DNA from 3 places in the Kitasatospora sp. NPDC036755 genome. Region 1 is predicted to be linked to each of the others. Evidence: riboswitches for the same ligand, from Rfam matches in the RefSeq annotation. Region 1 holds a riboswitch; each other region holds the start of a gene.
What was found. A riboswitch is a leader RNA that binds a small molecule or an ion and turns the genes downstream of it on or off. The one in region 1 is predicted to bind S-adenosylmethionine.
Positions count from the first base shown of each region.

Region 2: linked by a shared signal. The riboswitch ahead of thrC (threonine synthase) and the one ahead of AB0E96_RS27040 (aminotransferase class V-fold PLP-dependent enzyme) in region 1 are both predicted to bind S-adenosylmethionine.
Region 3: linked by a shared signal. The riboswitch ahead of AB0E96_RS32005 (IclR family transcriptional regulator) and the one ahead of AB0E96_RS27040 (aminotransferase class V-fold PLP-dependent enzyme) in region 1 are both predicted to bind S-adenosylmethionine.

Region 1 is NZ_JBEZUT010000209.1:752-9,805, reverse strand. It holds gene AB0E96_RS27050 (rhomboid family intramembrane serine protease) at 125-952, shown strand; gene AB0E96_RS27045 (Lrp/AsnC ligand binding domain-containing protein) at 949-1,230, shown strand; gene AB0E96_RS27040 (aminotransferase class V-fold PLP-dependent enzyme) at 1,234-2,601, opposite strand; SAM riboswitch class IV at 2,652-2,770, opposite strand; gene trpD (anthranilate phosphoribosyltransferase) at 2,879-3,955, opposite strand; gene AB0E96_RS27030 (hypothetical protein) at 4,071-4,496, opposite strand; gene AB0E96_RS27025 (heme-copper oxidase subunit III) at 4,893-5,513, shown strand; gene AB0E96_RS27020 (c-type cytochrome) at 5,701-6,510, shown strand; gene AB0E96_RS27015 (Rieske 2Fe-2S domain-containing protein) at 6,519-7,571, shown strand; gene AB0E96_RS27010 (ubiquinol-cytochrome c reductase cytochrome b subunit) at 7,568-9,054, shown strand, end outside.
Region 2 is NZ_JBEZUT010000083.1:16,430-25,483, reverse strand. It holds gene AB0E96_RS15300 (cold-shock protein) at 17-220, opposite strand; gene AB0E96_RS15295 (MoaD/ThiS family protein) at 759-1,037, opposite strand; gene thrC (threonine synthase) at 1,085-2,380, opposite strand; SAM riboswitch class I at 2,397-2,532, opposite strand; gene AB0E96_RS15285 (glucosyl-3-phosphoglycerate synthase) at 2,680-3,681, shown strand; gene AB0E96_RS15280 (trehalose-6-phosphate synthase) at 3,731-5,197, shown strand; gene otsB (trehalose-phosphatase) at 5,184-6,008, opposite strand; gene AB0E96_RS15270 (DUF3263 domain-containing protein) at 6,083-6,310, opposite strand; gene AB0E96_RS15265 (cupin domain-containing protein) at 6,412-6,756, shown strand; gene AB0E96_RS15260 (extracellular solute-binding protein) at 6,819-8,099, opposite strand; gene AB0E96_RS15255 (ROK family protein) at 8,415-9,054, shown strand, end outside.
Region 3 is NZ_JBEZUT010000295.1:725-9,778, reverse strand. It holds gene AB0E96_RS32020 (helix-turn-helix domain-containing protein) at 1-970, opposite strand, end outside; gene AB0E96_RS32015 (NADP-dependent oxidoreductase) at 1,041-1,991, shown strand; gene AB0E96_RS32010 (threonine/serine exporter family protein) at 2,164-3,417, shown strand; gene AB0E96_RS32005 (IclR family transcriptional regulator) at 3,482-4,195, opposite strand; SAM riboswitch class I at 4,395-4,537, opposite strand; gene AB0E96_RS32000 (hypothetical protein) at 4,702-5,133, opposite strand; gene AB0E96_RS31995 (HEAT repeat domain-containing protein) at 5,446-6,117, shown strand; gene AB0E96_RS31990 (MerR family transcriptional regulator) at 6,121-7,146, shown strand; gene AB0E96_RS31985 (MFS transporter) at 7,175-8,392, shown strand; gene AB0E96_RS31980 (hypothetical protein) at 8,902-9,054, opposite strand, start outside.

The sequences.
Region 1 (9,054 bases):
ATGCCCGCCCCAAGCCTATTGCCTGGGGCAACCGCCGCGACCACCGGTCGCCTGAAGACCCGCACTGGTCCACCTGCCGTAAACCGCGGTGTCACCTGCGGCGCCCGGAGGGATGCTTGGCCGCATGGCGCTCGCGGTCCCCGACCACACCGCCGCCCGGAGCGGCCGCCCGGCGGCGGCCGCCCCCGCGGTCACGTACGGCCTGATCGCGCTCAACACCCTGGTCTTCCTGCTCGGCCCGGCCGCGGGGCTCAACCCGCTGTACGGCAGCGGCCCGGCGCGGGTCTGCGCGGAGCAGCGGTACGAGCAGCGCTGGGGCGCCGTCCCGGCCGAGGTGCTGGCCGGACGGCCGCTGACCGCCGAACAGCTCGCCGAGGCCCCCGACCCGGCCCCCGGCTGCCCGGCCGCCCCGACCCCGGGCAAGCACCCGGCCCTGTCCGTGCTCACCGGCCTCTTCCTGCACGCCGGCTGGCTGCACCTGCTGGGGAACCTGCTCTTCCTCCAGGTCTTCGGCCCCACCGTGGAACGGCGGCTGGGCCGGGCCCGGTACGCCGTCTTCTACCTGGCCGCCGGCGGTGTGAGCACGTACGGCTTCGCCCTCGCCGAGGCGCACTCGCCGAACTCCACCCGGGTGCTGATCGGGGCCTCCGGCGCGATCGCCGCCGTCCTCGGCGCCTATCTGCGCCTCCACCCCCGGGCGCGGGTGACCACCCTCGTCCCGCTGCTGCTCTTCCTGCCGCTGCGCTTCCCCGCCTGGCTGGTGCTCGGCCTCTGGTTCGCCCTGCAGTGGTGGTCGGTGCACTCGGCGGGGCCCGGGGTGGCCTACCTGGTCCATGTGATCGGCTTCTGCGCCGGGTTCCTGTACGCCTGTACCGTGGTCCGCCACCCCCCGCGACGACCGGGCCGACGCCCGATACGCTGGCGGCACCCCACAAAGGAGCCCGAACTGTGATCACCGCCATCGTCCTGATCAAGACCAGTGTCGACCGCATCCCGGAGATCGCCGAATCCATCGCCGCCATCGACGGCGTCAGCGAGGTCTACTCGGTGACCGGGGGCTACAACCTGGTGGCGATGGTGCGGGTGCGCCGGCACGACGACCTGGCCGAGGTCATCCCCGGCCGGCTCAACAAGGTCCCGGGTGTGGCGCACACCGAGACCCAGATCGCCTTCCGCACCTACTCCCAGCACGACCTGGAGGCCGCCTTCGCGCTCGGCCTGGACGAGTAGGCGTCAGCCCGCGCGCCGAGCGTCCGCGACGCAGCGCCCGCCCTCGTTGCGGTAGCTCCAGGCCGCGCCGTCCGTGACCAGCTCCCGGACGGCGGTCAGGAAGCGGTCGACGTGCTCGTCCGGCGTCCCGGCGCCGAAGCTCACCCGGATCGCGTTCAGGCTGCGCTCGCCCGGCAGCGAGGGCTCCGGCGCCCCGCACTCGGACGGCGCCACCTCCTCGTCCCCGAGCAGCGTGCGCACCAGCGGGTGGGCGCAGAACAGCCCGTCGCGCACCCCGATCCCGTACTCGGCGGAGAGCGCGGCCGAGAAGTGCGAGCTGTTCCAGCCCCGGACGACGAAGGACAGCACGCCCACCCGGGCGGAGTCCGCGCCGAACAGGTTCAGCACCTTGACCTGCGGGATCTCGGCCAGCCCGGCCGTCAGCCGGGCGATCAGCTGCTGCTCGCGGGCCTCCAGCGCGTCGAAACCGGCCTCGGTCAGCGCCCGGCAGGCCGAGGCGATCGCGTAGGCGCCGATGACGTTCGGCGAACCGGCCTCGTGCCGGGCCGGGCCGGTGTGCCACTGCACGGCCACCGAGCCGTCCGTCTCCCGGGCCACCGTCCGGGTCGCCCCGCCGCCCGCCAGGTACGGCTCGGCCGCGTCCAGCCAGTCCGCCCGGCCGGCCAGCACCCCGGCGCCGAACGGCGCGTAGATCTTGTGCCCGGAGAAGGCGATCCAGTCGACGCCCAGCTCGCGCACCGAGACCCGGTGGTGCGGCGCCAGCTGGGCGGCGTCCAGCACCACCCGGGCGCCGTGCCGGTGCGCGGTCTCGGTCAGCGCGGCGACCGGCCACAGCTCGCCGGTCACGTTGGAGGCGCCGGTGACGCACAGCAGCTTGGGGCCCTCGGGCGCCTCGGCGAGCGCGGTGTCCAGCGCCTCCACCGCCTCGGCCCGCGAGCGCGGCGCCCGCAGGTAGGTGACGTCCAGTCCGGCGTGGGCCCAGGGCAGCAGCGAGGCGTGGTGCTCGGTCTCGAAGGCGAACACCCGGGTGCCGGCCGGAAGGGCGGCGGCCAGCAGGTTGAGCGAGTCGGTGGTGGCCCGGGTGAAGACCACCTGGTCGCCCTCGCGCAGGTCGAGGAACTCGCCGACGGTGCGGCGGCTCTGCTCGAACAGGTCGGTGGACAGCTGGGAGAGGTACCCGGCCCCGCGGTGGACGCTGCCGTAGTACGGCGCGTAGGCGGCGACGTCGTCCCACACCCGCTGGAGCGCCGGCGAACTGGCCGCGTAGTCGAGCGCCGCGTAGCCGACCTTCTCACCGCTGGCGAGCGGGACCTGGACGTCGGCGCCGAGGACGGCGAGCGGGGCGGCGCAGGTTTCGGTGGCGAGGGACATGAGAATGCACTCCTTCTGGGTGAGGGACCCCGGGAGTGCAAGTCGTCGGGTGTCCGCGCTTGTCGCACGGACGGTTTGCCGTGACGACCCGGTCCTCACCCAGGGCACCCCGCCACGGACGGAGGGTTGCCGGACAGCAAGCTGGGGCTTGGCGCTGTCACTCATGACCTGGCCAAGACTCTAGGCCGCGTCCATCGGGCGGTCAAACGGGCATCCAGCATCCGGACAGCGCGAGGGGCCCGCGGGAGGATTTCCCACGGGCCCCTCAACTCACGCCTCAGGAGCGGCTGGTGGCCTCCGACCAGCGCCGCAGCAGGTCCTGTGCGGCACCGGAGTCGATCGCCTTGGCGGCCCGCTCCATGCCGACCGCCAGCTGCTCGGCGAGCGGCGCGTCGGTCAGGTCCAGCGCGACCAGCGCCGCCGCCGTGTTCAGCAGGACGGCGTCCCGCACCGGCCCGTGCTCGCCCGCCAGCAGCCGCCGCGCGACCTCGGCGTTGTACGAGGCGTCCGCCCCGCGCAGCGCCTCGATGCCGACCAGCTCGATGCCGACGTCCCGCGGGTCGAAGGTGGTCTCGGTGACCACCCCGTCGCGCACCATCCAGACCTGGGAGGTAGTGGTGATGGTCAGCTCGTCCAGCCCGTCGTCGCCGCGGAAGACCAGCGCCGTCGCCCCGCGCTCCGCCAGCACGCCGGCGATCAGCCCGGACAGCCGGGTGTCGAAGCAGCCGATGGCGTGCGCGGTGACCTTCGCCGGATTGGTCAGCGGGCCGAGGATGTTGAAGGACGTCGGCACCCCCAGGTCGCGCCGCGCGGTGGCGGCGTGCCGCATCGAGGGGTGGAACTTGGCCGCGAAGCAGAAGGTGAGCCCGACCTCCTCGGCCACCTCGGCGACCCTCCGGGAGGAGATGTCCAGCGCCACCCCGAGCTTCTCCAGCACGTCGGAGGAGCCGCTGGTGGAGGAGGCCGAGCGGTTGCCGTGCTTGACCACCTTGGCACCGGCGGCCGCCGCGACGATCGCCGACATGGTGGAGATGTTGACGGTCTTCGCGCGGTCCCCGCCGGTGCCGACGATGTCCACCGCCGGGCCGGGGATCTCCAGCGGCTCGGCGTGCGCGTACATCGCGTCGACCAGGCCGGAGATCTCCTCGACCGACTCGCCCTTGGCCCGCAGCGCGATCATGAAGCCGGCCACCTGTACGGGGGACGCCTCACCGCTCATGATCCGGTCCATCGCCCACGCGGTGGACGAACGGTCGAGGTCCTCCCCCTGCAACAGCGCCGCCAGGAGGTCCGGCCAGGTGCGGACCACCTGCGCGGGGTCGCTACCGCCGTTCGCAGGGTTCACGTTCACCATCGCTGACTCCAGCTGTTGTCGGTTCCCCATCGCGGGGGACGTCCGTACGGATGGAGCCAGCCTATCGAGCGAAGCGCTCGCTTCTACCCTCTCTTTCCTACTCCTGCCACGGATTTCAGCGGACGGCGGGAGTCCGCTTCGCCAGCCTGGCCCGCAGCAGGGTGGCCACCGCCCCGGCGAGCGCCACCGGCTCCACCGGGTGGGAGATGGCGGCGTCCGCCCGGCTCCAGGCGGCCAGCCAGGAGTCCTGCGGCCGGCCGATCAGCACCAGCACCGGCGGGCAGCCGTAGATCTCGTCCTTGAGCTGCCGCCCGAGGCCCAGCCCGCCGGCCGGAACGGCCTCGCCGTCCAGCACGCAGAGGTCCACCCCTCCCTTCTCCAGCGCCTTGAGCACCGCGGGGGTGGTCGCGCACTCCAGGTAGGACAGTTCCGGAAGATCCTCGGCGGGCCGGCGGCCGAGCGCCGTCAGCACCTGCTCGCGGGTGTTGCGGTCGTCGCTGTAGACGAGGACGGTGAGCGTCTCATCGGTCGTGTACGCCATGGACCCTGCTCCCTCAAGTGTGATCCGGACCACGTTCGCCTGATCCGGATGCTACTCCCGATCACCGTCCGCCGAGTCCCCCTCGCGCACGTTCCTCCTCAAGCCGCCGCGCCCCGGGCTCACCCGCCCGGAGGACGGCCCGTCACCCGACCCGGCCCAGTCCACCCGTACGGCCGACCCGGCCCCCTCCCCCGTACCCCTCCCGGCTACTCCGACCGTGCAACGACGCGCCGGGCAACGGGGTCACAGGCCCCTCCGAGGAACCATCAGAAAAGGGACGCGCCGCTGCTCAGCCCCCGTCCGGCCCCCCTGCCGCCCGCCAAGCGGGCATACCGCACGCACCGGACACTCCGAGGGACACCCCCCGACGTGAAGACGGAATAAGGGACCGACATAATGTCCGTCGTGGCGACAGCAACAGCAGTAGAAACCGGGCACGCGCACGGATCGGTCAACCGGCCGAACATGGTCAGCGTCGGAACGATCGTCTGGCTCAGTTCCGAGTTGATGTTCTTCGCGGCCCTCTTCGCGATGTACTTCACGCTCCGCTCCGTCAAGGGGCCGGAGTTCTGGACCGAGAAGGCCCACGCCCTCAACGTGCCCTTCTCCTCGGTCAACACCACGATCCTGGTGCTCTCCTCGCTCACCTGCCAGCTCGGCGTGTTCGCTGCCGAGCGCGGTGACGTGAAGAAGCTCCGGGCGTGGTTCATCCTCACGTTCGCCATGGGCGCGGTCTTCATCGGCGGCCAGGTCTTCGAGTACACCGAGCTGGTCAAGAAGGACGGCCTCTCGCTGTCCTCCGACCCGTACGGCACGGTGTTCTACCTGACCACCGGCTTCCACGGGCTGCACGTGACGGGTGGTCTGATCGCCTTCCTGCTGGTCCTGGGACGGACGTACGCAGCCAAGCGCTTCACGCACGAGCAGGCCACCGCCGCGATCGTCGTGTCGTACTACTGGCACTTCGTCGACGTCGTGTGGATCGGCCTGTTCGCGACCATCTACCTGATCAAGTAACCAGCTGATCAGGTCGCTGGCCACCGGCTGCGGCCCCCGCCCTCACCGGCGACGGGCCGCTTCTGCCGGTGCCGACGCTCCCACCGACCGACCGCGCGCGCAGCCCTAGACAGGCAGCCTCGTGCCGGCCAGACCGGCCGCCGGGTGCACCCACCAGTCGACCAGATCCTGACACCGGGGTTATTCCGTGAAAAAGCTCTCCGCACGACGGCGCCACCCATTGGCGGCGCTGGTCGTCCTACTTCTCGCCCTGGCGGCAACCGGGGGGCTGTACGCCGCGTTCGCGCCCGCCGACAAGGCGCAGGCCGACGTCGCCGCGCAGTCGCTCGCGATCGATGAGGGCAAGAAGCTCTTCGCCGTGGGCTGCTCCTCCTGCCACGGCCTGAACGGCCAGGGCAGCAGTGACGGTCCGAGCCTGGTCGGCGTCGGCTCCGCCGCTGTCGACTTCCAGGTCGGCACCGGCCGCATGCCGGCCCAGCAGCCCGGCGCCCAGGTCCCGCGCAAGAAGAACATCTACTCGCAGGCCGAGATCGACCAGCTCGCCGCCTACGTCGCCTCCCTCGGTCCCGGCCCGGTGACCCCGACGGAGGAGCAGTTCACCTCGACCAACCCCGAGGACATCTCCAAGGGTGGCGAGCTGTTCCGCACCAACTGCGCCCAGTGCCACAACTTCGCCGGCCAGGGCGGTGCCCTGACCAAGGGCAAGTACGCCCCGTCGCTGGAGGGTGTGGACGCCAAGCACATCTACGAGGCCATGCAGACCGGCCCGCAGAACATGCCGTCGTTCCCGGACACCACCATGCCCGAGGAGCAGAAGAAGCAGATCGTGGCCTTCGTCCGCCACACCACCAACGATGAGCCCAACCCCGGCGGTCTCACCCTGGGCAGCCTCGGTCCGGTGACCGAGGGTCTGTTCGGCTGGATCTTCGGCCTCGGCACGCTCATCGCGGTCGCGATCTGGGTCGCCGCCCACACCACCAAGGCCAAGAAGTCATGAGCCACGACATGTCAGAAGAGAAGCTCCCGGAGCCGCACGGCTCCGCCGGCGAGGTGGCCGACCACGGCAGCCCGTTCGCCGACCCGGGCCTGCCGGCCCACGAGCCCCGTCGCACCGACATCGACGAGCGGGCCGCCCAGCGCGCCGAGCGCCAGGTCTCGCTGATGTTCGTGATCTCGATGCTCGCCACCATCGGCTTCATCGCCTCGTACGTGGCCATCGACCCGGACAAGATCGTCTACATCTTCCCGCTGGGTCACGTCAGCGCGCTGAACTTCGCGCTCGGCCTGACCCTGGGCGTCGCGCTGTTCATGATCGGCGCGGGCGCGGTCCACTGGGCCCGCACCCTGATGTCGGACGTCGAGCTGCCGGCCGAGCGTCACCCGATCGAGGCTTCCGACGAGGTCCGCGCGGACGTCATCGAGCAGTTCAAGACCGGTGCCGCCGAGTCCGGCTTCGGCCGCCGCAAGATGATCCGCAACACCCTGATCGGCTCCATGGCGCTGGTCCCGCTCTCCGGCGTGGTCCTGCTCCGTGACCTCGGCCCGCTTCCCGAGACGAAGCTCAAGGAGACCGGTTGGAAGGAGGCGACCGAGACCAAGCCGCTGGCGCTCATCAACATGAACACCATGCAGCCGATGAAGCCCGAGGACATCGCGGTCGGCTCGCTCACCTTCGCCATGCCGGAGGGTCTGTCCACGCACAGCGAGGACTTCCAGCAGCGGATCGCCAAGGACGCCCTGATGCTGGTCCGCATCGCGCCCGAGGACATCAAGGACGACAAGTCCAAGGACCTCGGTTTCGAGGGCATCCTCGCGTACTCCAAGATCTGCACCCACGTCGGCTGCCCGATCAGCCTCTACGAGCAGCAGACCCACCACGCGCTCTGCCCCTGCCACCAGTCGACCTTCGACCTGGCGGACGGCGCTCGCGTCATCTTCGGCCCGGCCGGCCACCCGCTGCCGCAGCTGAAGATCATCACTGACGAGAAGGGCAACCTGGTCGCCACCGGCGACTTCGCGGAGCCCGTCGGCCCGAGCTACTGGGAGCGTGCTCGATGAGTAGCGCGAGCAGCACCACGACCGGTGCCGCCAAGCCCTCCAGCACGCGTGAGAAGCCCGCCAACAAGTGGGAAGCCGCGGCTGACTGGACGGACGGCCGGCTGGGGATCTACTCCCTCGCCAAGGCCAACCTGCGGAAGATCTTCCCGGACCACTGGTCCTTCATGCTGGGCGAGATCTGCCTCTACACCTTCGTCATCATCATCCTGACCGGTGTCTACCTGACGCTGTTCTTCAAGCCCTCGATGGCCGAGGTCGTCTACGACGGCTCCTACGTGCCGCTCAAGGGCATCCCGATGTCGGAGGCCTACGCCTCCACCGTGGACATCAGCTTCGAGGTCCGCGGCGGTCTGCTGATCCGCCAGATCCACCACTGGGCCGCCCTGGTCTTCGTGGCCGCGATGCTCGTGCACATGATGCGAGTGTTCTTCACCGGCGCGTTCCGCAAGCCGCGTGAGATCAACTGGGTCTTCGGCTTCCTGCTGCTGGTCCTGGGCATGTTCGACGGCTTCTTCGGCTACTCCCTGCCGGACGACCTGCTGTCGGGCACCGGTATCCGCTTCATGGAAGGCGCGATCCTCGCCGTCCCGCTGATCGGCACCTACGTCCAGATGTTCCTGTTCGGGGGCGAGTTCCCCGGCCACGACATCGTGCCGCGGTTCTTCACCATCCACGTGCTGCTGATCCCGGGCATCATGCTCGGCCTGCTGGTGGCGCACCTGATCCTGGTCTTCTACCACAAGCACACCCAGTGGGCGGGCCCGGGCAAGACCGAGAAGAACGTCGTCGGCATGCCGCTGATGCCGGTCTACATGGCCAAGGCCGGTGGCTTCTTCTTCCTGGTGTTCGGCCTCATCGCCGTCATCTCGGCGATCGCCACGATCAACCCGATCTGGGCGTACGGCCCGTACCGTCCGGACCAGGTCTCCACGGACGCCCAGCCCGACTGGTACATGGGCTTCTCCGAGGGTCTGATCCGTGTCATGCCGGGCTGGGAGATCAGCGTCTGGGGCGGCCACACCCTCAACCTGGGTGTCATGGTCCCGCTGGCGATCTTCCCGCTGGTCCTGGTCTCGATCGCGGCCTACCCGTTCATCGAGGGCTGGATCACCGGCGACAAGCGCGAGCACCACATCCTGGACCGCCCGCGCAACGCTCCGGTCCGCACCGCCCTGGGTGCCGCCTGGATCAGCCTCTACCTGATCCTGCTGATGGCCGGTGGCAACGACCTGTTCGCCACCCACCTGCACCTGTCGATCAACTCGGTCACCTACTTCGTCCGCGTCGGCTTCTTCGTCGTCCCGGTCGTCGTCTTCATCATCACCAAGCGCTGGTGCCTCGGCCTCCAGCGCCGTGACAAGGAGAAGGTGCTGCACGGCCGCGAGACGGGTGTCATCAAGCGCCTGCCGCACGGCGAGTTCATCGAGGTGCACGCCCAGCTCCCGCAGAAGGACCTGTACAAGCTCACCGCGCACGAGCAGAA
Region 2 (9,054 bases), on a different contig from region 1:
CTGGAGCCGGAAGGGGTCAGACCGCGGCGCGGACCATGTCCGCCTGCGGGCCCTTCTGTCCCTGAGAGATCTCGAACTCGACCCGCTGGCCCTCCTCGAGGGTGCGGTAGCCGTCCATCTGGATCGCGCTGTAGTGGACGAAGACGTCCGCACCACCGTCGACCGCGATGAAGCCGTAGCCCTTCTCCGCGTTGAACCACTTGACGGTGCCCTGAGCCATTCCGAACTCCCCTAGTGCTGTGCTGGCCCTTCACGCGCCCGCAGGTCGCGGGCCCGGGTTGGTTGAAGGCCGGCCCGGGGAACCCCCCCTGGGCGCAGCCGTGCACGCCGCAACCCTCCGTGCAGGACGCCAGGCGGCTTCCGGCGGGCGGCTGATTGCGTCGACCGCCGCTGAATGTATCCGGATCGACGCCCTCTGCAACAGGGTCAGCCACCGGTAATTCCGCCGGGGCGTCAAGGGACAGGCCGGGCCGAACCGGAATAATCTCGGCATTCCACGCCGGACATAGCGGACGAATTACCCAAATGATCGCGGGAATTCTGACATCTGCCTGACATGTTTCCCGGGCCGCGCCCCACGGCCGGGCGCCCCCGGGCCGAGCACTGCGGGGGCCGAAAGGGAAACCCTGTTCCCAGCCGAGCCACACTCTACTCCGACTCGACCCGGAAATATTCCAGCCGGAATGCGAGCGGTCGCCCGCGCATACGGGGAACGGAATTCCGTACGCGCGGGCGACCGCGGGCTACTCGGGAACGGCTCAGCAGCCGCCGGCCACCGCCGGGATGATCGAGACGCTGGCGCCGTCCCCGATCTCGGTCGCCAGGCCCTCGGCGAAGCGCACGTCGTCGTCGTTCACGTAGACGTTCACGAAGCGGCGCAGCTTGCCGGTGTCGTCCAGGATGCGGGCCGAGATGCCCGCGTGGTTCTTCTCCAGGTCGGCGACGACCTCGGCCAGGGTGGCGCCCTCGGCGGTCACCTCGGCGGCGCCGCCGGTGTAGGTGCGCAGGATGGTGGGAATGCGGACGTTGGCGCTCATGACTCTCCTTGCGGGGGCTGGCCTTGCTGGGGTGGTTCCGGGGTGGTTCAGGCGGACACGAGGCCGGCGGCGCGGAACGAGTCCAGCGTCGGGCGGATGACGGCGGTCATCCCGGCGTCGGAGACGGCGTCCAGGGTCTTCAGGCCGTCGCCGGTGTTGATCGCGACGGTCTCCTTGGCCGGATCCAGCTGCCCGGTCTCGACCAGCTTCTTCAGCACGCCGACGGTCACGCCGCCCGCGGTCTCGGCGAAGACGCCCTCGGTCCGCGCCAGCAGCCTGATCGCCGCCACGACCTCGGCGTCCGTGACGTCCTCCACCGCGCCGCCGGTGCGGCGGGCGATGTCCAGCACGTACGGGCCGTCGGCCGGGTTGCCGATCGCCAGCGACTTGGCGATGGTGTTCGGCTTGACCGGCTTGATCACGTCCCGGCCGGCCTTGAACGCGGCCGACACCGGCGAGCAGCCCTCGGCCTGGGCCCCGAAGATCCGGTACGGCCGGTTCTCGACCAGGCCGAGCTTGATCAGCTCCTGGAGGCCCTTGTCGATCTTCGTCAGCTGCGAGCCCGAGGCGATCGGGATGACGATCTGCTCCGGCAGCCGCCAGCCGAGCTGCTCGCAGATCTCGTACGCCAGCGTCTTGGAGCCCTCGCCGTAGTACGGCCGCAGGTTCACGTTGACGAAGCCCCAGCCCTCGCCGGCCGGGTCGCCGATCAGCTCCGAGCAGAAGCGGTTCACGTCGTCGTAGTTGCCCTCGATGCCGACCAGCTCGCCGCCGTACACCCCGGCCATGACGACCTTGCCCTGCTCCAGGTCGTGCGGGATGAACACGCAGGACCGGAACCCGGCCCGGGCCGCCGCCGCACCCACCGCGCCGGCCAGGTTGCCGGTGGAGGAGCAGGACAGCGTGGTGTACCCGAACGCCCGGGCCGCCTCGATCGCGCAGGCGACCACGCGGTCCTTGAACGAGTGGGTCGGGTTCCCGGAGTCGTCCTTGATGTGCAGCTGGGCGGTGAACCCGAGCTCCCGGCCCAGGTTGTCCGCCTTCACCAGCGGGGTCCACCCCGGGTTCAGGTTGGGCTTCGACGCGACGTCGGCCGGAACCGGCAGCAGCGGCGCGTACCGCCAGATGGACGCCGGACCGGCCTCGATCCGCTTGCGCAGCTCCTCGGCGCCCTCGCTGCCGAACTCGTAGGCGATCTCCAGCGGGCCGAAGCACTCCAGGCAGGCGAAGCTGGGGCCGAGCGGGAAGCGGGTGCCGCACTCGCGACAGGACAGCGCGGCGGCGGGGCCGAGGTCGACGGAAACCGGTGTGGTGCCGGAAAGGGTCGTCCCAGTGGTAGCCATGATGGCGAGGCCTCTCTCCTCATCTTCCCCGGGTCGCGGTCGCGACACGGGCCGGAATTGGCACCTGTCCCGCCGGGGCCTGTCGTCGACGGCCGCGCGAGAAGGTTGCCGGGACGTCAACGGGCCGTTCCCTCAGTCCCTCTGGATGAGCTTGTGAAATTGTGGTGGTGCTCAACGGAGACCCCGGCGTGCAAAGGTCCGACCGCTGTACGAAGACTGTATCCGAAGGCGTCAATCCTGAACGGGACCGTCCGCCACGCGAGATGGCCTGTCCCACCGACCCCGCCGAGGAGAACTCCGTGCCCGCCGAACCGACCCCCGAGCTCCTCCCGCAGGCGGCGTCCTGGCTCCGCCGCCGCTCCTGGAGCGCGGCCGACCGGCCGGTGCGCACCCTCCTCGCGGCCAAGGAGCGCACCGGCCGCACCGTCAGCGTCGTCCTCCCCGCCCTGGACGAGGAGGCCACCGTCGGCGACATCGTCCGCACCATCCGCCGCGAGCTGATGGAGCGGCTCCCGCTCGTCGACGAACTCGTCGTCGTCGACTCCGGCTCCACCGACGCCACCGCCGCCGTCGCCGCCGAGGCCGGCGCCCGGGTCGAGCACCGCGACGCCGTGCTGCCCCGGCTGCCCGCCGTCCCCGGCAAGGGCGAGGTGCTCTGGCGGTCGCTGCTGGTCACCCACGGCGACATCGTCTGCTTCGTGGACGCGGACCTGCGCGAGTTCGACCCGGCCCTCGTCTCGGGCATCGTCGGCCCGCTGCTCACCGACGAGTCCATCCAGCTGGTCAAGGCCATGTACGACCGCCCGCTGGAGTCGGAGGGCGCCGTCCTGCCCGCCGGCGGCGGCCGGGTCACCGAACTCGTCGCCCGCCCCCTGCTCAACCTCCACTGGCCGGAACTCGCCGGTTTCGTCCAGCCGCTCGGCGGCGAGTACGCGGCCCGCCGCTCACTGCTCGAACGGCTGCCCTTCCCCACCGGCTACGGCGTCGAACTCGGCCTGCTGGTCGACGCCCTGGAACTGGCCGGCCTGGACGCCCTGGCCCAGGTGGACGTCGGCGTCCGGCACCACCGCCACCAGGACGGCCAGGCCCTCGGCCGGATGGCCGCCACCATCTACCGGACCGCCCTGGAACGCCTCGACCGCACCCACCGCCTCAAGGCCTCCGCCGACCTCGTCCACCCCCACCTCACCCAGTTCACCCGCGACCCGGAGACGCGCGCCTTCACCGCCCACACCCACCCGGTGATCGCCCTGGAACGCCCCCCGATGCACACCGTCCCCGAATACGCGACCCGGCACTGAGGGGCCCCGACGGGGTTTGCCACCCCGAACCCCCGGCAACATCCCAACCATGGGCGATCTCACGACCAACCGTTCGAGCGCGACCGGCACCGCCCCCGTCCTGGTCGCCTCCAACCGGGGGCCGGTGTCCTTCGGCACCGCCGACGACGGCACGCTGACCCTGCGCCGGGGCGGCGGCGGCCTGGTCTCCGGCCTCTCCGCCATCGGGGACCCGAACGCCGTCTGGGTGTGCGCGGCCCTCAACGACTCCGACCGCAGAGCCGCCGCCGAGGCGCCGCACGGCCGCCTCGACCTGGCCGGCCACGAGGTCGGCGGCCAGGCCGTCCGGATGCTGGACATCGACCCGCGGACCTTCGCCCGCGCCTACAACGGCGTCGCCAACTCCACCCTGTGGTTCGTCCACCACCTGCTCTACGCGACCCCGACCGCGCCCTCCTTCGACGCCGGCTTCCGCACCGAGTGGGCCGCCTACCGGGCCTACAACGAGGCCTTCGCCGAAGCCCTCGCCGCCGAAGCGGCCCCGGGCGCCGCGGTCCTCGTCCAGGACTACCACCTCTCCCTGGTCCCGGCCCTGCTCCGCGCGGCCCGCCCCGACCTGCGGATCGGCCACTTCTCGCACACCCCCTGGGCCCCGCCCGAGTACTACCGGCTGCTGCCCGACGACGTCGCCCGGGCCGTCCTCACCGGCATCCTGGGCGCCGACCGGGCCGGCTTCCTGACCGAGCGCTGGGCCCGCGCCTTCGCCGCCTGCTGCGAGGACCTCCTCGGCGCGGACGTCGACCACGACGCGCTCACCGTCACCCACGACCGCCGCACCACCGCCCTGGGCGTCCACGCCCTCGGCGCCGACGCCGACTTCCTGCGCGAACGCGCCCACCGCCCCGACGTCGACGAGCGCCTCGCGGCCCTGCGCGAGGCCGTCGGCGACCGCCGCACCATCGTCCGGGTGGACCGCACCGAGCTGAGCAAGAACATCGTCCGCGGCCTCGAGGCCTACCGGCACCTGCTCCGCACCCGCCCCGAGTGGCACGACCGGGTGGTGCACATCGCCTTCGCCTACCCCTCCCGCACCGACCTCGCCGAGTACCGCGCCTACACCGCCCGGGTCCAGGAGCTCGCCGAGGCCGTCAACGCCGAGTTCGCCACCCCCACCTGGCAGCCCCTGATCCTCCACGTCGACGACGACTTCCCGCGTTCCCTCGCCGCCTACCGCCTGGCCGACGTCGCCCTGGTCAACCCCATCCGCGACGGCATGAACCTGGTCGCCAAGGAAGTCCCGGTGGTCTCCGACCGCGGCTGCGCCCTCGTGCTCTCCCGCGAGGCCGGCGCCCACACCGAACTCGGAGACGACGCCCTCACCGTCAACCCGTACGACGTCATCGCCACGGCCGAGGCCCTCCACACCGGCCTCGTCATGAGCCCGGAGGAGCGCGCCGACCGCACCAAGCGCCTGACGGCGGCGGCCACCGCGCTCCCCCCGCAACAGTGGTTCCTGGACCAGCTCAACGCGCTGTGAGCGCCTCCCCCAGGGCCTCCAACAGCTCCACCACGCCCTCCGGCCCGCCCACGACCAGGTCCGCCCGGTCGGCCAGCTCCCGCACCGGCGCGTCCCCCACCGCGCCGGCGCACACCAGCACCCCGGCCAGGCCCTCGCCGCGGAGCTCCTCCACCGCGGCGAAGGCCGCCACGTCCCCCAGGTCGTCCCCCGCGTAGAGCACCGAACGGGCCCCCCGCTCCCGCAGGAAGCCGGTCAGCGCCGCGCCCTTGTCCACCCCCGGCGGCCGCAGCTCCAGCACCAGCCGCCCGGGCTCCACCACCAGCCCGTGCTCGGCCGCCAGCTCCCCCACCGGCGCCCGCAGCAGCTCCAACGCCTCCTCGGGCACCGCCGTCCGCCGGGTGTGCACGGCCACCGAGCGCCCCTTGTCCTCCACCCACGTCCCCTCGGGCGCCCCCACCCGCTCCAGCACCCCCGGCAGCGCCGCCCGCACCCGGGCCACCCCCGGATGGACCTCCGGTGCCGTCAGCTTCCCGTCCTCCCACCGCTCGGCCCCGTAGTGCCCCAGCACCACCACGCCCGGAACCTCCGCGAACCCCCCGTACTCCGCCGCCACCCCGGCGGGCCTGCCCGTCACCACCACCACGGCTCCCACCACCGGGCCCAGCCGCCGCAGCGCCCCCACCACGCCCGGATGCGCCCGCGCCCGCTCCGGATCCGCCACGATCGGCGCCAACGTCCCGTCGAAGTCCAACCCGATCACGGCGTCCCCGGGCGCCGCCAGGATGGCCCGCACCCCGTCCCGCCCGATCCCGGTCCCCGGCACAAACATCTCTTCGAAACCCATACCGAAGCCCTACCCCGGACCCCGCGCCTCCGCACCCCGCCCCACGGACGCCGCCACCGTCAACGCGCCCCCCGCCGCGCCTCCCGGACCCGCCGCAGCCGGTTCACCAGCACCGGCGCGTGCGCCAGCGCCTCCTCCCGGTCCAGCAGGGCGTTCAGCACCTGGTAGTACCGCGTGGGCGAGATCCCCAGCTCCTCCCGGACCGCCCGTTCCTTCGCCCCGGCCGTCCGCCACTGCCGCCCCTCCAGCGCCAGCACCGCCCGTTCCCGCTCACTCAGCTCGCCCACCGCGCACACCTCCGCTCACCACTACGGAGTGTCATTCTCCCGCCCGTCCCCGACACACACTGCTCGCCCCTCCGGCCGGCCCCACCCGTTACCGTCGCCCCATGACCACGCCCAGCTTCGCCCTGCACGTCCCCACCGCCGAGCTCGAACCCGATCCGCTCGACCCGTCCCAGATCGTCTCCGGCACCCCCGAGGTCACCGGCAGGGTGCTGTCCGACGACGGCCGCCACCTGCGCGGCCTCTGGCAGATCACCCCCGGCGTGGTGACGGACGTCGAGGCCGACGAGATGTTCGTGGTGCTCAGCGGCCGGGCCACCATCGAGGTCGAGGGCGGCCCGACCCTGGAGGTCGGCCCCGGCGACTGCGCGGTCCTGCGCGAGGGCGACCGCACCACCTGGACGGTCCACGAGACCCTCCGCAAGGCGTACGCCATCACCCTCCCCTGAGGGCCGGCCGGGGCTGGGCCGGCCCCCGGCCCGGCCGCCGTCGCGGCCGGGCCGCCCCGGTCCTACTTGCGGACCTTCGCCGCTTCCTTCACCGCCGCGTCCTGCAGCCCGTCGAGCACCTGCTTCGGATCCCCCGTCACGGCCTGCCCGATGCCCGCCTTGATCCGGTTGCTGACCTCGCCCCAGGCCGGGTCCCCGAACGGGTAGAAGCTCGCGTTGCTCAGCCCGACCGCGAACTGCTTGAGGTCCTCGTGCTTCGGGTCCGAGGACATCTGGGCGAAGGCGTCCTGGGTGACCGGCAGCAGGTTGTACTGCTCGTCGAACTTCAGCTGGTTGTCCTTGTCGTAGACGAACGACAGGAACTTCTTGATCTCGTTCTTGTGCCCGTTCGCCTTGAGCGCCATCATCCAGTCCGCGACCCCGAGGCTTCCGGTCCGTCCGACGCCGTCCTTCTTCGGGATCGGCGCCGTCCCGAAGTCGATCTTCCCGGCGGTCGCCATCCGCAGCAGCGTCGGGTGCCCGTTCAGCATCGCGACCTTGCCGGCGGCGAAGTCCTGGAACACCGGGGTGCGGTTCATCTTCCCCGGGTCCGGGTACGTCAGCCCGGTGGCCACCAGGTTGCTCTTCAGCCAGCTGAAGGTCGCCTGGTTCTGGGTGCTGTCGATGGTGTAGTTGCCGACGTCGTCGGAGATGCTGCCGCCGCCGCTCAGCGTCCACAGCATCGATTCGGCGGGTGCCTCCTCCGGCCCCAGCGGCAGCCCGTACGGGGTCACCCCCGGCACCTTGGCCTTGATCTTCTCCGCGTCCTGCCGCAGCTCGTTCCAGGTGGCCGGCGGCTGGGCGATCCCGGCCTGCCGGAACATCGCCTTGTTGTAGAAGAGCACCCGCGACGAGGAGACGAACGGGATCCCGTACTGCGTCCCGAGCACCTGCCCGGCGTGCGCGAAGGTCTCCAGGAACCTGGCCTGGGTCTCCACCGAGAGCACGTCGGACGCCGGGTACAGCCGGTCCGCCGCGACCTGGTCCGCGAACCCGCCGGTCTGGAGCAGGTCCGGCGACTTGCCGGCCGCGATCATGTCCTCGACCTTCTTGCCGATGTCGGTCCAGCTGTCCACCTCGACGCTGACCTTGATCCCGGGGTTGGCCGCCTCGAAGTCCCTGGCGACCGCGTCCCAGTAGTGCTGGGAGTTGGTCTCGGCGCTCTCCCCGTAGTCGGCGGCGACCAGCCTGAGGGTGACCGGCCCGTCGTCCTGCCCACCGCAGGCGGTGGCCGCGGTGAGGACCAGTGCTCCGGCCAGCGCACCGCCGAGCACACGGGTGGGAACGTCGACGCGCCTGTTCAACGCGGGTACCGCCTTCGGGGGGATGTACTTCGGCCGGAACGGGGGAAATCCGGCAGGGGAGGCGCAACACTGCCAAACCCTCCGACCACTGGTCCACACCGCCGACCGGGCCCGCCCGAGGAGTTACCGAAGTGCGCGGAGTCATTGCACAATGCGCAACAAAACACCCCGCCGCGCCCTGGCCGCGCCCCCCGCAAGCCCCGGCGCAAAGCCCCGCACACCGCCGCAGCTGCGACAAAGCTCACCCAGTATGGACCAGACCAATCCGACAACTGGACTAGACCTCTTCTGCCTGCCCAAGGGAAACTGTCCTCCGTGAAGCACGTCATCGCACTCGATGTAGGCGGCACCGGCATGAAGGCCGCGCTGCTCGCCCAGGACGGCTCCGTGCTGTTCGAGGCACGCCGACCGACCGGGCGGGAGCACGGCACGGACGCCGTCGTCGCCGCCATCCTCGACTTCGCCACCGACCTGGCGGCCGAGGGCCTCAGCCGCTTCGGCGTGGCCCCGCTCGCGGCCGGTGTCGCCGTCCCGGGCACGATCGACGAGAAGAACGGCGTCGCGGTCTTCTCCGCCAACCTCGGTTGGCGGGACCTCCCGCTGCGCAAGCTCCTCGGCGAGCGCCTGGCCGGACCGGACGGCGGCGCGATGCCGGTGGCCCTCGGCCACGACGTGCGCTCCGGCGGCCTGGCCGAGGGCCGGATCGGAGCCGGCCGCGGCGTCGACCGCTTCCTGTTCGTCGCCCTCGGCACCGGCATCGCCGGCGCCATCGGCATCGAGGGCCGGATCGAGTCCGGCGCGCACGGCTACGGCGGCGAGATCGGCCACGTCGTGGTCCGCCCGGGCGGACCGCAGTGCGGCTGCGGCGCCCGCGGCTGTCTGGAGACGCTGGCCTCCGCCTCCGCCGTCTCCCGCGCCTGGGCCGAGGCCAGCGGCGACCCCGACGCCGACGCGG
Region 3 (9,054 bases), on a different contig from region 1:
CGCGGAAGGTGTTGCGGTAGGCCTGGGGCGAGACCCCGATCGCGGCGTGCAGGTGCTGCCGGAGGGAGGCCCCGGTGGCGAAGCCGATCTCGGTGGCGATCCGGTCGACCGGGAGGTCGCTGGTCTCCAGCAGGTGGCGGGCCCGGTGCAGCCGTTGCCGGATCAGCCAGCGGCCGGGGCTGGTGCCGGTCTCCTCCTGGAAGCGGCGGGCGAAGGTGCGCGGGCTCATCCGGGCGTGGGCGGCCAGCTCGCGGAGGGCGAGCGGGCGGTCGAGGTGTTCCAGGGCCCAGGCCTGGGTCGCGGCGGTGCCGTTGGCGCCTTCCGGGGGCACCGGCTGTTCGATGTACTGGGCCTGGCCGCCCTCGCGCCAGGGCGGCACCACGCACTGCCGGGCGACCTGGTTGGCGGCGGCGCTGCCGTGGTCGGAGCGCACCACGTGCAGGCAGACGTCGAGGCCGGACGCGGCTCCCGCCGAGGTCAGGATGTCGCCGTCGTCGATGAACAGCACGTCGGCGTCGAGGTCGACCCGGGGGAACATCCGGCGGAAGGTGGGCGCCAGCGCCCAGTGGGTGGTGGCGGGGCGCCCGTCCAGCAGACCGGCGGCGGCGAGCGCGAACGCGCCGGTGCAGATGGAGACGATGCGGGTGCCGGGGCGGATCCGGGCGAGGGCGCCGCGGGCCGGCTCCCGCAGGTCCGCCGTGACGTGGTGCAGGCCGTACGGCGGGATGACGACCGTGTCGGCGCTCTCCAGGGCCTCGGGGCCGTGCCCGACGGTGATCGTGAAGTCGGCGTCGGTCGCGACCGTCCGGTCCTCCGTCGCCGCGCAGGTCACCACCTCGTAGGCGCCCGGCACGCCGGGGAAGACCCGGTTGGGCATGCCCAGCTCGAAGGGGTAGACGCCGTCGAGGGCGAGGACGACGACGCGGTGCGGCGGCCGGCCACCGGCGCCGGGGGGTTCGATCGCAGCCATGGCACGATCCTATCGGTCTTTGGCAATCTTGCCATTTCGCAGGTCAGGGCCGTGGCCGCAGGCTGGATCCATGACCACGAACACCATGCGAGCCATCACCCAGACCACCCTCGGCGAGCCGGACGTCCTCCACGGGGCCGAGGTGGAACGGCCCGTGCCCGGCGCCGGGCAGGTCCTCGTCGCCGTCCACGCCGCCGGGGTCAACCCCACCGACTGGAAGCACCGCCGCCACGGCTACTTCCTCGGGCAGCCGCCGTTCACGCTCGGCTGGGACGTCTCCGGCACCGTCGAGGCGGTCGGCCCGGGCGTCTCGCTCCTCGCCCCGGGCGACGAGGTCTTCGGCATGCTGCCCTACCCGTACGGCGCCGGCTCGCACGCCGAGTACGTCACCGGCCCCACCAGGGCCTTCGCCCCCAAGCCCGCCGCGCTGAGCCACACCGAGGCCGCCGCCCTCCCCCTGGTGTCGCTCACCGCCTGGCAGGCCCTCGTCGACACCGCGCGGGTCCGGCCGGGGCAGCGGGTCCTGGTGCACGCGGCGGCCGGCGGCGTGGGGCACGTCGCCGTGCAGATCGCCAAGGCGCGCGGCGCGTACGTCATCGGCACGGCGTCGGCCGCCAAGCACGACTTCGTCCGGGGCCTGGGCGCGGACGAGGTGATCGACTACCGCACCGCCGACTTCGTCGAGGAGGCCCGGGACGTCGACGTGGTCCTGGACACGCTCGGCGGGGAGGACCGGCTCCGATCGCTGGAGACCCTCCGCCCGGGCGGCCTCCTGGTGTCGATCCTCCCCCAGGGCCTCGAAGGCCTGGCGGCACGCGCCGCCGAGCTGGGGGTGCGGGCGACGGCCCTGCTGGTCGAGCACGACCGGCAGGGCATGGCGGAGATCGCCGCCCTCGTCGAGTCCGGCCGGCTGCGCGCCCACGTCTCCGCCACCTACCCGCTCGCCGAGGCCGCCCGCGCCCACGCCGAGGGCGAGACGGGCCGCGTCACGGGGAAGCTGGTGCTCACCGTCCGGCCGTGACGGGCCTCGGGCCGCCGGTCACCAGCCCCCCGATGGCCGGCCGGTCCCGGATCCGCGGCGGCGCTCCCGCCCGGAGGCCTGATGCGGGGTGAGGCGGGCGCTCGACCGGTCGGAAAACGACCGGACCGGGTCAGAGTCGGGCCGATTCGGGCAGGGTGGGACGATATCTGCCATGTCTAGCAAGTCTCCATCGGCCCGGGTTCTCGACGCCCCGCCCGAGCCGCTCCACCGCCTACTCCTCGACCTGGGCGAAGCCCTGCTCGGCGGTGGCCTGCCCGTCCATGACGTCGAGGAGGAACTCCGCCGGCTCGGAGGGGCGTTGGGGGCTCCGGAGGTGCGGGTCGCCGCGCTGACCAACGGGCTGTTCGTCTCGCTCCGCGCGGACGGGGCCACCACGTTCCGGCCGGTCGGCGGCGCGCTGCGGTTCGAGCAGACGGCCGACGTCCTCCACCTGGTGCACCGGCTGCGGGCGGGCGAGCTCGACGGGCCCCGGGCGCTCGCCGAACTGGACGGGATCCGGCGGGCACCGGCCCGCTGGCCCGCGTGGGTGGCGGACCTCGGGGCGCTGCCGGTCGGCGTGGGGGTCTGCCTCTTCCTCCAGCCGGCGGCGGCCAACGTCCTGGCGGCCGGGCTCGGCTCGCTGATCGTGGTCGGGCTGACCGTGCTCGCCCGGCGGCTGCCGCACCTGCGGCCGCTGCTGCCCGTCACGGCCGGCTTCCTGGTCGCCCTGCTGGTCCTGGCCCTCGCGCGGGCCTCGCTGCTGGACGGGCCGCTGCGGACGATCGTCGCCACCCTGGCGATCCTGCTGCCGGGCGGACTGCTGGTCACCGGCCTGTCCGAGATCGCCGCGGGCGCGGCCAGCGCGGGCACCGCCCGGCTGGTGTCCGGCGCGGTCCAGCTGGCCCTGTTCCTCGCCGGAGTGGCCGCGGCCGCGACGGCGGTCGGCATGCCGGCCACCGCGCTGGCCAACGTCCAGGTCGCCAAACCCGGCTGGTGGGTGATCGCGCTGGGCCTGGCGATCGCGGTGGCCGGAGTGGTCGTCAACGTCCACACACCGCCCTCGGCCATCCCGTGGATCGTCGCCGTGATCGCGGTCAGCGTCACCGCCCAGGTGGCGGTGGGGTCGGTGCACGGCGCGGCGATAGGCGGCCTGGCGGGGGCGGTCGCCGCCGCGGTCGCGGCCACCCTGGTGCACTGGCTGCCGGGCGGTCCGCTCTGGCAGGTGCTCTACCTCCCGGCGTTCTGGATCGTGGTGCCGGGCTCCTTCGGCCTGCTGAACACCGCACAGATCGAGGTCGGGAACGGGGCGCAGTCGGTCCTGGCCGCCGTGTCGGCGGTCTTCGGGGTGTCGATCGGCACCCTGATCGGCGCCGTGATCAGCCGGATCCCCCACCCCTCCCGCGCCGTGCCGCTGCCCCGGGTCTGAGCCCGGGGCCGCGGCACGACGGTGGCGCCCACCGAACGGCTCCCGGGCGGGCGAGGGCGGCCGGTCAGGGTTGGCGGAGGGCCTCGGTCAGGCGGTGGGCGGCCTCGACGACGGCCTGGGAGAGGGTGGCGCCGGGGTGGCGGGTGAGGCGTTCGATCGGGCCGGAGACCGAGACGGCCGCCACCACCCGGTTGGACTGGCCGCGCACGGGCGCGGAGACGGAGGCCACCCCGAGCTCCCGCTCGCCGACGGACTGGGCCCAGCCGCGCCGCCGTACGCCGCTCAGGGCGGTGGCCGTGAAGCGGGCGCCCTGCAGACCGCGGTGGAGCCGCTCGGGCTCCTCCCAGGCGAGCAGGACCTGGGCGGCGGAGCCGACCTTCATGGGGAGGGTGACGCCCACCGGGACGGTGTCGCGCAGGCCGGAGAGGCGCTCCGCGGAGGCCACGCAGATCCGGACCTCGCCCTGCCGCCGGTAGAGCTGGGCGCTCTCGCCGGTGAGGTCGCGCAGCTGGGTGAGGACCGAGCCGGCCGCGGCCAGCAGCCGGTCCTCTCCGGCGGCCGACGAGAGCTCGCCGAGCCGGGGGCCGAGCATGAACCGGCCCTGCATGTCCCGGCTGACCAGGCGGTGGTGTTCCATCGCGACGGCCAGCCGGTGGGCGGTGGGCCGCGCCATGCCGGTGGCGGCGACGAGGCCGCCCAGGGTGGCGGGGCCTGCCTCCAGGATGCCGAGGATCGAGGTGATCTTGTCGAGCACGCCGACGCCGCTCGTGTTCTCCATGGGTGGGGTACTCCAGTCTCAATGCCCGGGAGCAGCGGGTGGGCGCTGCTCACGGCGGCTCCTGGCGGGGAACCGGGGGTGGTCAGCGAGGACGGGCCGGAGAAGTCGGCCGATTGCCTGCGCCGGGCACGAGACGGGTACGCGAAAGCGCCGGGGCGGGAAGCGCCCGGGCGAAGGACAGCACAGAGAGCACCGTGTCTCCTCATCTTTCCCGCGCCACATTGGCGACAGGCCGGAGTTGGCACTGACCCCGGACGGCACGGCGCGTACTTCGGACGCCGGGTCGAACGGGGAGTTGCCGGGGCTTCGTAGGGCCGGTCCCTCCACCCCTCTGGATGATTCGCCAGGAACGATACAAGACTCCCCGGGCCGCTCGGCAAGCCCCCCCGCCTTCGGCCGTCGCCGCACGGGGTCACCCGGGGTCCCCCGGGGCGGTGCGGGGCCCGCGCCGGCCCCGCTCAGCGGTGGCACCCGGACGGCCGGGCCCCGCCGGTCAGCCGCCCTGATCAGCCCTCCTTCACGACCCTTCCGACGCACAGCGCCCAGATCACCAGGACGTCGATCGCGATCAGGACGACGGCCCACGCCGGGTAGTAGGGCAGCCACAGGAAGTTGGCGATCACTCCCAGCGCGGCGACGACGACACCGACCGCCCGGGCCCACACCGCGCCGCTGAAGACCGCGATGCCCGTCACCACGATGAAGGCCCCGAGGATGACGTGGATCCATCCCCACCCCGCGGTGTCCATCGAGTACACGTAGTTGCGGGTGACGACGACCAGGTCGTCCTTGGCGATGGCGGAGATCCCCTCGGTGATCGCCATCAGACCGCCGGTGATCAGCATGACCCCCGCGAAGATGGTCCATCCGGACGCGTAGGGGTGCCGTTGGGGCTGGCGGATCTGGCTGCTGCCGACTCCGCTGACGCTGCTGGTCATGTCAGTGACTCCTTCGGTGGCGACCGCCTCACGGGCAGCGGGAGGCGGGGGGACGGGCTCGCATGGCGACCGCCTGGGAGGCTCGGCGCACGGAGGGCCCCGGAACGGAAGTCCTACGTTCACGGTAGGTCCGGATGCCCGTCCTGTCGTGGGACGGCGGACCGGCCCCACCCCGGCACGGCGTCCCGCCCCCAACCGCGCCCCCACCGCGCCCCGAGCCCGCCCGAGCCCGCCCGGACCTTCCGGACCGGCCCCGCCGCTTGACCTTGCCACCGTGTCAAGCCCTTCACTGTGGCCCAGGAGGTGGTCCCGATGACCAGGCCGGAAGAGGACACGAACACCCTGCGGGCACTGCGGGGGCTGGCACACGAGGACGCGTCGGTGCGCCTGCGGGCGGCACTCGCCGTCGGCACGCACCCGCACCCGGGGCTCGTCGGCGGACTCGTCGAGCGGTGCGCGGTCGAGCCCGAGTTCCCGGTGCGCGAGATGCTCACCTGGGCGCTCACCCGGCACGACGCCGAGGAGACGCTCCCGCTGCTGCTCGACGAGGTCCGAGCGGAGCGTGCCCAGGCCCGCAGCCAGGCCCTGCACACCCTGTCCAAGATCGGGGACCGGCGGGCCTGGCCCGCGATCACGCCCGCGCTGCTCGCCGACGCCGACGAGGAGGTGGCCCGCAGCGCCTGGCGGGCCGCGGTCGTGCTGGTGCCCGAGGGTGAGGAGCCCGCGTTGGCCGTAGTCTTGGCGGCCCAGCTCGGACGCGGCGGACCCGGGACGCAGCTGAGCCTCAGCCGGGCACTGATCGCGCTCGGGGAGGCGGTGCTGCCCCTGCTGGGCGCCGCGGCGACGGCCCCGGACCCCCGGGTCCGCACCCACGCGCTCGCCACCGAGCGGCTGTGGCGCGACCCGGACGCCGGATTCGAGTCCGCGATCGAGGAGGCGAAGCGTGCGGCGGTCTTCGGCGAGGGCCGCCAGGAGGGACGGTAGGCAGTGCTGATCGGCGACGTCGCGCGGCGGTCCGGGGTCAGTGCCCGCATGCTCAGGCACTACGAGTCGCTCGGACTGGTGCGGCCGACGGGGCGTACCGGCTCCGGCTACCGCCGGTACTCCGACGAGGACATCCGGCGGATCTTCCACATCGAGAGCCTGCGCTCACTGGGCCTGTCGCTGCGCGACGTCGGACGGGCGCTCGACGATCCCGGCTTCGCCCCCGCCGACCTCGTCGACGACCTGATCCAGCGCACCCGCGAACGCATCGCCGCGGAGACCGAGCTGCTCACCCGGCTGCGGCGGATCGACGCCGCGGAGCCGGCCGGCTGGGAGGAGGTCCTCCAGGTCGTCGCGCTGCTCCAGGCCCTGGAGTCCAAGAGCCCGGGGGCGCGGCAGCGCGCCGCCCTGTCCGCGGGCGACGCGGTGCTGTCCGCCGGCGAGGACGTGGCGGTGCCGGTGGAGGCCCTGGTCGAGGCCGTGCTGGGCGAGTCGGACCCGATCGTCGCCGGCGCCCTCCGGTGGGCGCTGGAACGGTCCGGCGGGGACGCGACGGCGCTGCTGGCGGAGGGCCTGCGCTCGCCCGCGGCCGAGGTGCGCGAACGGGCCGTCCGCTCCCTCGCCGAACTGCCGGACGACGCGGCGACCGCCCTGTTGCGGGACGCCCTCGCGCACCCCGACGCCGTGGTCCGCCGGTACGCGGCCCTGGCGCTCGGGGCCCGCGGGGTGGCCGAGGCGGTCCCGACGCTCATCGGCATGATCGTCGAGGCGGTGAACGACGCCGACGCGGCCGACGCCCTCGGCACGCTGGCCCGCGACCCCGCGCTGGCGGACCGGATCGCCACCGGGCTCGTCGACCGCCTCGCCCACGGCGCGGTCGGTCCGGACGCGCGCCGGCGGCTGGCCCAGGCGCTCGCGGACGTCCCCGGCGGCACCACGTCCCGCGCCCTCGAAGCGCTCACCCGGGACGAGGACCGTGCGGTCGCGCTGACCGCGACGTACATTCTCAAGCTGCGCACCCCGCGATAGGCCGCGGGGGGCGGGAACGGGGGTGGGCGTGACACGGGCCGGACGGTTCCGTCGGCAGCGGCGGCTGTTCCTCTCGGTGGCGGTCGACACGTTCGGCTCCGGCGTCTTCCTGCCGCTGTCGCTGCTGTTCTTCGTCACCGTCCGGCACTTCCCGGCCGCCGCCGCGGGAACCGCCGTGACGGCCGGGTCGCTCGCCTCCTTCGCCGTCGTACCGCTGTGCGGACGGCTCGTCCAGGCCCTGGGGCCCAAGTCCTGCCTGCTCGTCAGCAACCTGCTGACCGCGCTCGGGTACGGCCTGTTCTTCGCCGCCGGGAACCTGGCCGCCGTCGCGGGCGCCACCTTCCTCGTGACGGCCGCCGACCGGCTCTACGGGGCCGCCTGGCCCACCCTGGTCGCCCGGTTCGCGAAGCCGGAGGAACTCACCGAGTGGTTCTCCGCCGTCACCGTGCTCAAGACCACCTCGCTGGGGGTCGGCACCCTGGGGGCGACCGCCCTGATGGCGCTCGCCGGCGGCCACGGCCTGCTGCTCGCGCTCGCCCTCAACAGCGCGAGCTCCCTCCTCGCGGCCGCCCTCCTGCTCGGGGTCACCGTGCCGGCCGCGGACCGGCCCGGGCCGCGGGAGAGGAGGTCGGACACCCGGGCGGCGCTCGCCGACCGCCCCTTCCTGTCCCTGGTCGCCTCCCAGACGCTGTTGTCGGCGGCCTGGCTGGTCCCGACCGTCGCCTTCCCGATCTACCTCGTGGAGACCCTCCACCAGCCCGCCTACTGGCCGACCGTCGTGGTCGCCGTCCGCTACGCCACCGCCACCACCCTGCAGATGAGGATCAGCCGCCGGGTGTCCGGCTGGACCCGCTCACGGGTCCTGCGCCTGGCCATCGGCGCGGCAGCCGCCGCCATCGCCCTGACCGCCACGATCTCCACCGCCCCGCACGCCCTCCAGGGCCCGCTCGCCGTCCTCGTGGCGGCCGTCCTCGCCCTCGCCGAGCTCGCCTCCAAACCCACCGCGGCGGCGGCGGCCGTCGCCCTGGCCCCCAAGGGCGACGAGGGCCCGTACATGTCCCTGTTCCAGCTGACCTGGACGGTGTCCTACGCCGTCGGCCCCGCCGTCATCGGCCTCGGCCTGCAGAACCCCCCACTGCTCTGGACGGCCCTCGCCGCCTGCGTCGCGGCCAGCGCCCTCGCCCACCGCCTCCGCACCCCGCTCCGGCCTACCACCCCGCTGCGCGAGGACGTCGAAACCCCCTGACCCGCCCGCCCGTTCAGCCCCGGGCCCGGCAAGCATCGAACCCACCGGCAGCCGGGGCGGCAGCACGAGCCCCCGGCCCCGGCCGCGCGGAGCGCCCAACCCCTCTCGCCCTCAGACCGGTTCGGCCAGGAGCCGACTCCCACGAGCGACGAGCCCACCGACAGGCCGGGGCCGGCAGCCCGCCGCCGCCCCCACCGCTCCGGACGACCCCCACCACCTGCCTCACCGCCGGCACCCGCGTCCACCGCCTCACTTCGCGAGTCCACCGGAGCCCTTGCCCAGAAGGCACGTTCGGCCACGGACCGCCTCCCGGACGAACCCGCCCTTCAACGGGCGACGAGCCCACCGGCAGCCGGGGCGGCGACACGACACCACCGCCCCCGGCCCGCAGTCTCCGCTCACCCGCCCGACCCCATGCGGAACCCGAAGGGCCGTCGCCGCGCAGCCGGTACGAGAGCACGGCAGGCGGAACCACCCGCACACCGCGACCACCGGCGCCCGAACGGCAGTCAGGGCCGGACGGGCGGGTGCTCCGCGAGGCCGTAGGCGCGCAGTTGGTACGGGAGGGTGGCCGGGCGGCGCCACTGGAGGTCGAGGCCGCAGGCGCCGAGGACGGCGCCGAAGGCGTGCCGCATGGCGTCCTGGACGGCGGTGCGGGCCCG